2 regions of the Azohydromonas lata genome follow, and region 2 is predicted to be linked to the other one. Evidence: predicted binding sites of a transcription regulator. Region 2 holds the regulator's gene; the other holds the start of a gene.
What was found. Region 2 encodes FNR, which switches genes on or off when oxygen is low (the NO sensors DNR and NnrR bind a similar motif). Its sites were predicted from a motif close to TTGATNNNNATCAA; they were not measured.

Region 1: the regulator FNR is predicted to act here: its motif matches at 2,335-2,348, upstream of hemN (oxygen-independent coproporphyrinogen III oxidase).

Annotation. Positions count from the first base shown of each region.
Region 1 is NZ_JAXOJX010000001.1:312,920-317,967, forward strand. Features, by position in the region: gene SM757_RS01450 (response regulator transcription factor) at 1-483, shown strand, start outside; gene SM757_RS01455 (sensor histidine kinase) at 492-1,970, shown strand; gene hemN (oxygen-independent coproporphyrinogen III oxidase) at 2,407-3,792, shown strand; gene SM757_RS01465 (c-type cytochrome) at 4,068-4,385, opposite strand; gene SM757_RS01470 (ferritin-like domain-containing protein) at 4,555-5,048, opposite strand, start outside.
Region 2 is NZ_JAXOJX010000056.1:34,087-39,134, forward strand. Features, by position in the region: gene ccoN (cytochrome-c oxidase, cbb3-type subunit I) at 1-284, shown strand, start outside; gene ccoO (cytochrome-c oxidase, cbb3-type subunit II) at 306-923, shown strand; gene SM757_RS25990 (cbb3-type cytochrome oxidase subunit 3) at 946-1,137, shown strand; gene ccoP (cytochrome-c oxidase, cbb3-type subunit III) at 1,137-2,060, shown strand; gene SM757_RS26000 (hypothetical protein) at 2,310-2,597, shown strand; gene SM757_RS26005 (hypothetical protein) at 2,665-2,943, shown strand; gene fnr (fumarate/nitrate reduction transcriptional regulator Fnr) at 3,025-3,762, opposite strand; gene hemN (oxygen-independent coproporphyrinogen III oxidase) at 3,939-5,048, shown strand, end outside.

The sequences.
Region 1 (5,048 bases), on a different contig from region 2:
ACGGTGTTGCAGCGCTGGCGCGCCGCTGGGCGAGCCATGCCGGTGCTCATCCTCACCGCGCGGGACAGCTGGCACGAGAAAGTGGCGGGCATCGACGCCGGTGCGGACGATTACCTCGCCAAGCCGTTCCACATGGAGGAGTTGCTCGCGCGCGTGCGGGCCCTCATTCGGCGTGCCCAGGGGCTGGCGTCGCCGCTGCTGCAGTGTGGCGTCTTGAGCCTGGACACCCGCAGCGGCCGCGTGAGCATCAGCGGCCACCCGGTGAGCTTGACCTCGCACGAGTACCGGCTGCTGTCCTACCTGATGCACAGGCCCGGCCAGGTCGTGTCGCGCACGGAGCTCACCGAGCACCTGTACGCCCAGGACTTCGAGCGGGACTCCAACACGGTCGAGGTCTTCATCGCCCGGCTGCGCCGCAAGCTGCCTGCCGACACCATCGAGACGGTGCGAGGCCTGGGTTACCGGCTCGTGCCCGGAGCATGAGAATGCGCATGGCGGTGCCGTTGCCGCGGTCGCTGCGCTGGCGGCTGCTGGCGGCCACGTTCGTGGGCACGGCCGTGGCCGTTTTGCTTGCGGGCTGGCTGCTGTCCGGATTGTTCCGCGAACACGTCACCCAACAGTTCGTGGCGACGCTGGCCACCGAGCTCGACCAAGTGACGGCGCGGTTCGAGGTGGACGCCAACGGACAGCCCCTGCTCGATCCGGCGCGGCTGAGCGATCCGCGCTGGACCCGGCCGTATTCCGGCCTGTACTGGCAGATCGACGAGATGGCGGGCACAGTGCCCCGACGCGGCGTGCTGCGCTCACGCTCGCTGTGGGACGCCGAGCTGCAGGCGCCCGCGGATGCGCTGGCCGATGGCGAGGTGCACGTGCACGAGGTCGCCGGACCTGGTGGCGCTGAGCTGCTCCTGGTGGAGCGCACGGTGCGCATGGCTGCGGGCCGCACCACGGTCTGGCGCCTGCTGGTGGCAGCCGATCGCCGTGACACGGCCGCGGCGGTTGCCCATTTCAACCGCCTTCTAGCAGCCTCGCTGGCGGTGCTGTTGGGGCTGCTGATGGCGGGGGCTGTGACGCAGGTGGTCGTGGGTTTGGCGCCGCTCAGCGCGCTGCGGCGTGGACTCAACGCCGTGCGCGAGGGCCGACGGCAACTCCTGGAGGGCGAGTTTCCCCAAGAAGTCCAGCCGCTGGTCGATGACTTCAACGGCGTGCTGCAACGAAACACCGAAATCGTGGTTCGCGCGCGGACACAGGCGGGAAACCTTGCACACGCTATCAAGACGTCGTTGGCCGTGATGGCGCAGGGTGCGATTTCGGCACAGCAGCATCCCGAAACGCTGGTCGCGTTGCCTGCATTCGTGACCGACCAGGTCGAAGTGGTGCGTCGCCACGTCAACTGGCATCTGGCCCGCTCGCGCGCCGCGGCGGCGCAAGGCATGCCGGGCGTACGCGCCGAGGTAGGCCCCGTCGTGCAAGCGCTCGTGCGGGTGATGTCGCGCGTGCATGCCGAGCGCGGGCTGCAATTCGACATCGCCGTCGTGGAGCCCGGACTGGCCTTCGCCGGGGAGGAGCAGGACCTGCAGGAGATGCTGGGCAACCTGATCGACAACGCCTGCAAGTGGGCGCGCAGCTCGGTGCATATCGCGGCGTCCCGGGTACCCGAGGCAGGGACACCCCAGCTTCGCCTGGTCGTCGAGGACGACGGGCCGGGCATCGCGGCCGAGGAACGCAAGCACGCCCTGTCGCGCGGCGTGCGCCTGGACGAGGCCGCACCTGGCAGTGGCCTGGGGCTGGCCATCGTGCACGAGCTCGCCGAGCTCTACGGCGGCAACGTGATGCTGGGCAGCGGACGGCTCGGCGGGCTGAAGGCCGAACTGCTGCTGCCCCGCACTCGCTCGGCAATGCTCTCCACAACAGCGCCCAGTCTCCTGGCCGGTGACGTCGCGGCCACCGTCTACCATGCCGAGCCCTGAGCCACAGCAAGCTTGATCTGGCCGCGCTGCCGCTGTAGGAGCGGGCGGCCTTCCTTACACGGCGGGGATGAAGTCGTGCACCGGCCTTGCCTTGGTGAAAAAGGTCATGCAGCCGGCGCCAGCTTTCGCCCCTGAGCAAATCCACGATGGTGGGGCAGTTGGGGCCCTGGTCGCTGGAGTCGATGATGAAGGCAAAACCCACGTCGCCACGGCGCCGGTTGAAGCGCACGCTGTTGAGGTACTTGGTGGGCAGCGCTACGTTCTGCGGGAACAGGATGGTCTGCACCACCTGGTCGCTCGCGGGACCCACGCGCACGAGCGCGGGGCCGCCGTAGCTCGTGAGCCTGACCGGGCAACGCGCGAATTGACCAATATCAAGGCGCCGTATCGGCGTGGGCACGAACATGTGGCCATGTCTACCGTTGCCGTTCAACCGATGGACCCACGATCCGTGCTTACCGAAGACCTGCTGCGCCAGTTCGATACGCCGGGCCCCCGGTACACCTCCTATCCGACGGCCGACCGCTTCTCAGCAGACTTCGGTCCTTTTGAAGCGGTGCAATCAATCCTGAGCCTTGGCGCGAGCAGCGCCACGGCGCCGCTGTCGCTGTACGTGCACATCCCCTTTTGCGAGTCGCTGTGCTACTACTGCGCGTGCAACAAGATCATCACCAAGCACCATGAGCGTGCCACCGAGTACCTCGACGCCCTGGAAAAGGAACTCGCCCTGGTCGTGCACTCACTGGGCCCGGGACGCCCGGTGTCGCAGCTTCACTTCGGGGGCGGATCGCCAACGTTCCTGTCGGACGCCGAGCTTGGCAGATTGATGAAGGCGCTGGGCGAGCGCTTCGTGTTCACTGCGGATTCGGAAGTTTCCATCGAGGTCGACCCGCGCACGGTGTCGCCAGAGCGGCTGGAGCACCTGCGCGCCCTAGGCTTCAACCGGCTCAGCTTCGGCGTGCAGGACTTCGACCCCGACGTCCAGCAGGCCGTGCACCGCGTGCAGTCGTTCGAGAGCGTCCGTGAGCTGATGCACAGCGCGCGGGCGCTGGGCTTTGTCTCGATCAACGCGGACCTCATCTACGGGCTCCCCAGACAAACGCCACAGAGCTTTGCTCGCACGCTGGAGCAGATCGGTGAACTGCGGCCCGACCGCATTGCGCTGTATGCCTATGCTCACCTGCCCGAGCGCTTCAAGCCCCAGCGACGCATTGACGGCGCAGACCTTCCCAGCCCGTCGCAGCGCGTGGTCATGCTGGGCGAGGCGATCAGCGGCTTCCTGGCACGTGGCTACGACTACATCGGCATGGACCACTTCGCATTGCCTGATGATGCGCTGGCTGTGGCCAAGCGCGAGGGCCGGCTGCACCGCAACTTCCAGGGCTACAGCACGCAGCCCGACTGCGACCTTGTCGCGCTCGGCGTCTCGGCCATCGGGCGGATCGGAGCGACGTACTACCAGAATGCGAAGACGCTGCCGCAGTACTACGAAAGCTTGGCGCGCAACGAGTTGCCGGTGGTGCGCGGCTACGCCCTTGACAGTGACGACCTGCTGCGGCGCGATGTGATCATGTCCCTGATGTGCCAGGGACGTCTGGAGTTCGACGCCATCGAGCGCGCCCACGGCATCCACGTGCGCGACTACTTCGCAGCTGAACTGGCATCGATGCAAGCGCTTTCTCAGTCTGGTTTGGTCAAGATTGGCGAAGGCGATATCCAGGTCACGCCTTCGGGCTGGTTCCTTGTTAGGGCCATTGCCATGGTGTTCGACCGGCATTTACAAGCAGCCAAGGAGCGTGGCCGGTTTTCCCGGGTCATTTGAGTTCCGTGCAGACTCCACACGGTGGCGTGTGTTGCACGGCTTGACCGTTTGGTGGCTATCGTTGACCGGTGGTGTGTAACAGGGTTGCTTTTCAAACCGTTGAGTAGAGAACCACAGACGATGACCCACTCGCCGTGCGCCTGCGCCAGGTCAATTACCTCCTGAACTCCTTCCGCCGCCAACCACTCCCGCCGCGCGTCAGCGGCGGACACAGCGGTCCAGAGCTGGCCTAACGGGCACTGCCGCAGTTCGATCTCACCGCCGTGCTCACATCGCTACTTCTGCTTCAAGATCCAAGCCACGAGTTGACGGGCCTCGGCATCGCTGACAGCTTGTGGTGGCATGGGCACTGGGCCCCAGACGCCAGAACCACCCTTCATGATCTTGGTGACCAGCGTATCGGGCGCGTCCTTCTGCCCAGCGTATTTCTTGGCCACCTCCTTGTACGCCGGCCCGACGACCTTCTTGTCGACCGAGTGGCACGCCAAGCAGTTCTTCTGCTGGGCAAGCTTGGCGCCCGGGTCGTCGGCTTGTGCCAGTACGCTGCCAGCCGTGACCAACAGTGCCGCCGCGAAAATTGTCCGTATGCTCATCGTCTCGTCCTATCGTGTAGGCGCCAAGCGGGCGCCGCACAGCGGGGCGAAGGACATGCCCGGCCATGCGTTCCTGCCCCCGCCTGGCAATCTTGACAGCCGCCGTGCGGCTCGTGAGGCCACGCTGCCTGGATGGCCGCCACTGCCACGGTGGCAGCCCGTGGCCGGCTCAAGTCCGCATCCGGCGCTCAATCTGCAACGCCAGCCGGCCCAGTCGCCGCACGACTCGGCCGAGCGCTGTTTCGGCCGCGGTGAACAAATGGCCTTCGCTGCTTCGCATGATCGCCTCCAGCGTCTCACTCAGCGTTTCCAGGGGTTCCTGTGCCCAGACCAGCAGCGAGACAACCGACGCCCCATGCATCGCGTTCTCAAGGAGCGCAGCCTCCTCGACATAGGGGCGCAGCGGTGTCGTGGAGAGTTCATCTTCTAGCAGCCGGGCGCTTTCCTCGTCGCCCTGGGTTCGTAACGCCGCCGCCACGGCACGATGGCGCCTGGCGATCCCAGACTCTTGCTGCGCCAGCAGTGATTCCAGAGCTTCCTGCGTCGTGACGGTCGGCGGGGGAGGCAGCAGCTGGCGCCGCTCGCGATGCCAGGCCTTTCGCCGCCAGCGTCGCATCAGCGATGCATGGCGTAACTCCTCGAGCGCCAGGCGCTCGGCCTGAG
Region 2 (5,048 bases):
ACTTCTGGGTGGCCACCATCGGCATCGTGCTCTACATCGCCGCCATGTGGATTGCCGGCGTGATGCAGGGCCTGATGTGGCGCGCCGTGAACCCCGACGGCACGCTGGTCTACAGCTTCGTCGAAAGCGTGAAGGCCACGTACCCGTTCTACATCATCCGTATGGTCGGCGGCCTGCTGTACCTGAGCGGCATGGTGATCATGCTGTGGAACACGATCATGACCGTGCGCAGCGGCAAGGTCGTCGAGACGCCGGTGCCCATGGTTGCGGCTGCCCACGCCTGATTGGATTGAGGAAAGACCGACATGGCACACGCAAATCCGACTGGTCACGAGAAGATTGAGACCAGCAACTTCCTGATGATCGTGCTGATCCTGATCACGGTCGCCTTCGGCGGCCTGGTTGAGATCGTTCCGCTGTTCTTCCAGCACAGCACGACCAAGCCGGTGGAAAACCTCAAGCCGTACACGGCGCTGCAGCTCGCAGGCCGGGACGTCTACATCCGCGAAGGCTGCTACAACTGCCACTCGCAGATGGTGCGTCCCTTCCGCGCCGAGACGCTGCGCTACGGCCACTACTCCACGGCCGGCGAGTTCGTTTACGACCATCCCTTCCAGTGGGGCTCCAAGCGCACCGGTCCTGACCTGCACCGCGTGGGCGGCAAGTACAGCGACGACTGGCACCGCATTCACCTGAACAACCCGCGTGACGTGGTGCCGGAGTCCAACATGCCGGCTTACCCGTGGCTGGAAAAGGCCGCGCTCAACCCGGCGGACCTGGCACCCAAGATGTCGGCGCTTCGCAAGGTGGGCGTGCCCTACAGCGACGACGAGATCGCCAAGGCGGCCGACGAGGTCAAGGGCAAGACCGAGCTCGATGCGGTCGTGTCCTACCTCCAGGTGCTGGGCACCGCGCTGAAGTAAACCAGACCCCGGAGCCAAAGCGATGGACTTCGACATCAACGTCCTGCGCAGCGTCGTGACCTTGTTCAGCTTCGTGCTGTTCATCGGCCTCGCGCTGTGGACCTGGAGCAAGCGTCAGCTTTCCCAACATGACGCGGCGGCACAACTGCCCTTCATTGATGAGGATGACGAGCCCGTCGCTGCGGCCGCGGCCCGCTTCCAAGGGAGTAAGTAATGAGTGATTTCTTCAACAGTGGCTGGTCCTGGTACGTGATCGCCATTGTGGTGGGCGGCCTGGCGTTCTGCCTGTTCGTCCTGATGGTGGCCAGCAAAACCAAGCCCATGGCTGCCGACAACACGACCGGCCATATCTGGGACGAGGACCTGCGCGAACTGAACAACCCGCTGCCGCGCTGGTGGCTGTGGCTGTTCATCATCACGGTGATCTTCGCCGCGGTGTACCTGGCCCTGTATCCGGGCCTGGGTTCCAGCCAGGGCGCCTTCAACTGGTCCAGCCGTGGCCAGTACGAGGCCGAGCAGGAGAAGGCCCGCGCCGCCATGGCGCCGGTCTACGCCAAGTACGTGACCATGACGGCCGAGCAGCTTGCTCAGGACCCGGCGGCCATGGGCATCGGCGAGCGCCTGTTCGTCAACACCTGCGCCGGTTGCCACGGCTCGGATGCCCGCGGCGGCAAGGGCTTCCCCAACCTGACCGACACCGACTGGCTGTATGGCGGCTCGCACGACACCATCAAGCAGACCATCACCGGTGGCCGCCAGGGCATGATGCCCCCGATGGCCGAAGCCATCGGCGGTGGCGAGAACGTGCGCAACGTTGCCAACTACGTGCTGAGCCTCTCCGGCAGCCCGCATAACGCGGTCTACGCCCAACTGGGCAAGGAGAAGTTCACCACCGTGTGCGCGGCCTGCCACGGCGCCGACGGCAAGGGCAACCAGGCCATGGGCGCTCCCAACCTGACCGACAAGGTCTGGCTGCACGGCTGGGGCGAGCAGGCGATCATGAACATGGTCAACAACGGCAAGACCAACGTCATGCCGGCCCATGCTTCGCGCCTGAACCCCGAGCAGATCCACGTGCTGGCTGCCTATGTGTGGAGCCTGTCCAACAAGGGCGGCGCCGCCACGCCGGCGCAGTAATCGCCAGCGGTGTTTGGCGGGGGGCTCATGTCCGCATAAGCGGCCACCCCGCCAAACCAAAGGAAAAAGCGCGCGCCAAGCCGGTTTCGGCTCTGGCGCGCGATGTCTTTTGGGGGCGGCGGCATGGGCCTGGGGCGGCTTGACGGCTCGGGCCCGCGCCGTGCTCCCTCTGTTTTCATTTCCACGTTCGTCGTGCCGTGTCGGCCCTCCGGCCGGCGCGGTGCCCGTGAACCGAGGCAGTATTCCCTGATGGACCGCAAGACCGACAAACAGGCCGGCAATGGCCAGCGCGTGCCGTGGTGGCGCGTGCGCATGATGTGGCTGGTGGTGGGTGGCCCGTTGGCCGTGGTGGTGGCGGCCCTCGTCACCGCCGTCATCGCCATCCGTGGAGCGGACGTGGTCATAGGCTCCGGCGCGGCGCCGCAGTCGCAGCAGCCCGCGGAAGATTCCTCAGGCGACATGCGCCCCGCCATAGAGGCGCGCAACAAGGCAGCTGCCGAAGCCGCCGCAGTCGGAGCCTCTTCGGCTCAACGCTAGCTCCGGGTCAACGCTAGGACGGGGCAGGGCGGCCGCGCGCAAGAATGGCCGCCAGGAGGTGATCGACATGACGACAACCCCTCGTGCCCAAGCGGTGATGCTGGTGGCCTGGCCTTCGTTCCTGATGGCCGCGGTGCTGGAGATGCTGGTGTTCGCGCTGGTGGATCCGCACGACCTGCTCGGTGCCGGTGCCATACCGGCCGAGCTCACGCCTACCGGCGTGTACTCGCTGGCCTTCTTCCTGTTCTGGGCCGTGATCGCCGCGGCCGGCGCCCTGGGCCACTGGCTGGGTACCCCGCCCAACGCGATCGACGCCGGCCACATGCACGGCGTCCATGGCCACTGAAAGACCGTTTCCACGGCCGAAGACGGCAACAAAAATGGCGCCCGCGGGCGCCATTTTTATTTGAAGCCGTAGGGCGGGCCGTCAGCAGGCGGCGCCGTTGACCAGCTTTTGCAGGCCGTCCTGGTTCACGATGCGAATCTGGCGCTGCTTCACTTCGAGCAGGCCTTCTTCCTGGAACTTGGAGAAGGTGCGGCTCACCGTTTCCAGCTTCAGGCCCAGGTAGCTGCCGATTTCCTCGCGCGTCATGCGCAGGATGAGCGAGGAGGCTGAGAAACCGCGTGCCTGAAGGCGCTGCGTGAGGTTCAGCAGAAAGGCCGCCAGGCGCTCTTCGGCGCGCATGCTGCCCAACAGCAGCATGACGCCATGATCGCGAACTATTTCACGGCTCATGATCTTGTGAAGCTGGCGCTGCAGGTCAGAGAACTCGCGCGAGAGCTCTTCGAGCTGGCCGTAGTGGATGACGCAGACCTGGGAATCTTCCAGCGCCACGGCGTCCACCGTGTGGCGGTCGCTGCCGATGCCATCCAGGCCCAGCAACTCGCCGGCCATTTGGAAGCCCGTGACCTGATCGCGGCCATCCTCAGCCGAGACGCAGGTTTTGAAGAAGCCCGTGCGCACCGCGTAGAGCGACTGGAAGACGTCGCCGGCGCGGAACAGCGTGTCACCGCGCACCACCGAGCGCCGCGTGGCCACCATGGTGTCCAGCTGCTCCAGGTCCGTGCGCGACAGGCCCACCGGCAGGCACAGCTCACGCAGGTTGCAACTGGAGCAGGCGACCTTGAAAGGTTCAGAGCGAATGGGCGGCAGAGTGCTGTTCATGTTGCATCGCGATGCCGTGGCGGCACATCCGGCCGCCTGGGCGCAGGTTTCTTCAGGAGAGTCAGCGGTCTTCAACATGATATGCCTCAATCACTGGCGCCATTCTTGGCGGCGCCTCAACTTGCCGACTTGAGGCACATCAAGCTCTTGTGTCCCGGGTTTGGCAAAGTGTCGCCATGCTACGCGATACATCCGCCCCCGGGCCCATCCTGACCGAAAGCTTGCTCCAGCGACTGGACGTGCCGGGGCCTCGCTACACCTCCTATCCAACCGCGGACCGCTTCGTCGAGGCGTTTGGACCGGTGGAGTACGCACAGGCCCTGGAGCAACGCGCACAAGGCGCCACGGTGGGCGGCACGCCCCCGCTGTCCCTTTACGTCCATATCCCGTTCTGCGAGTCGGTCTGCTACTACTGCGCCTGCAACAAGGTCATTACCAAGCATCACGAGCGGGCCGAGGAGTACATCCAGGCTCTGGAAGCCGAGATCGGCCTGCACGTGGCGGTGCTGGGCAAGGGCCAGTCGGTGTCGCAGCTGCATTTCGGCGGCGGCTCGCCGACCTTCCTGTCCGACGCCGAGATCGAGCGCCTGATGGCGGCCATGCGTTCGGCCTTCCGCATTGCGCCGGGTGCGGAGATCTCCATCGAGGTGGATCCGCGCACGGTCACCACCGAGCGGCTGCAGAACCTGGCCCGCATGGGCTTCAACCGCCTGAGCTTCGGCGTGCAGGACTTCGATCCCGAGGTGCAGAAGGCCGTGCACCGGGTGCAGTCTTTCGAGAGCGTGCACGAGCTGGTGGTCAGCGCCCGCGCACTGGGCTTCGAGTCGCTGAACGTGGACCTGATCTACGGACTGCCCAAGCAAACGCCCGCGTCCTTCGCCCGCACGGTGGAGCTGGTGGGCGAGCTGCGGCCGGACCGCATCGCGCTGTATGCCTACGCGCACCTGCCCCAGCGCTTCAAGCCGCAGCGCCGCATAGACCCCGAGCAACTGCCGCCGCCGGGCGACCGCGTGCAGATGCTCGGTGGCGCCATCCAGGGCTTCCTGGGTTTTGGCTACACCTACATCGGCATGGACCACTTCGCGCTGCCCGGCGACACCCTGGCTGCGGCCAAGCGCCAGGGACGGCTGCACCGCAACTTCCAGGGCTACAGCACGCAGCCGGACTGTGACCTCATAGGCCTGGGCGTGTCCTCTATTGGCCGCATGGGCGCCACGTACAGCCAGAACGCCAAGACGCTGCCGGAGTATTACGACGCCGTGCGCCAGGGGCATTTCCCCATCGTC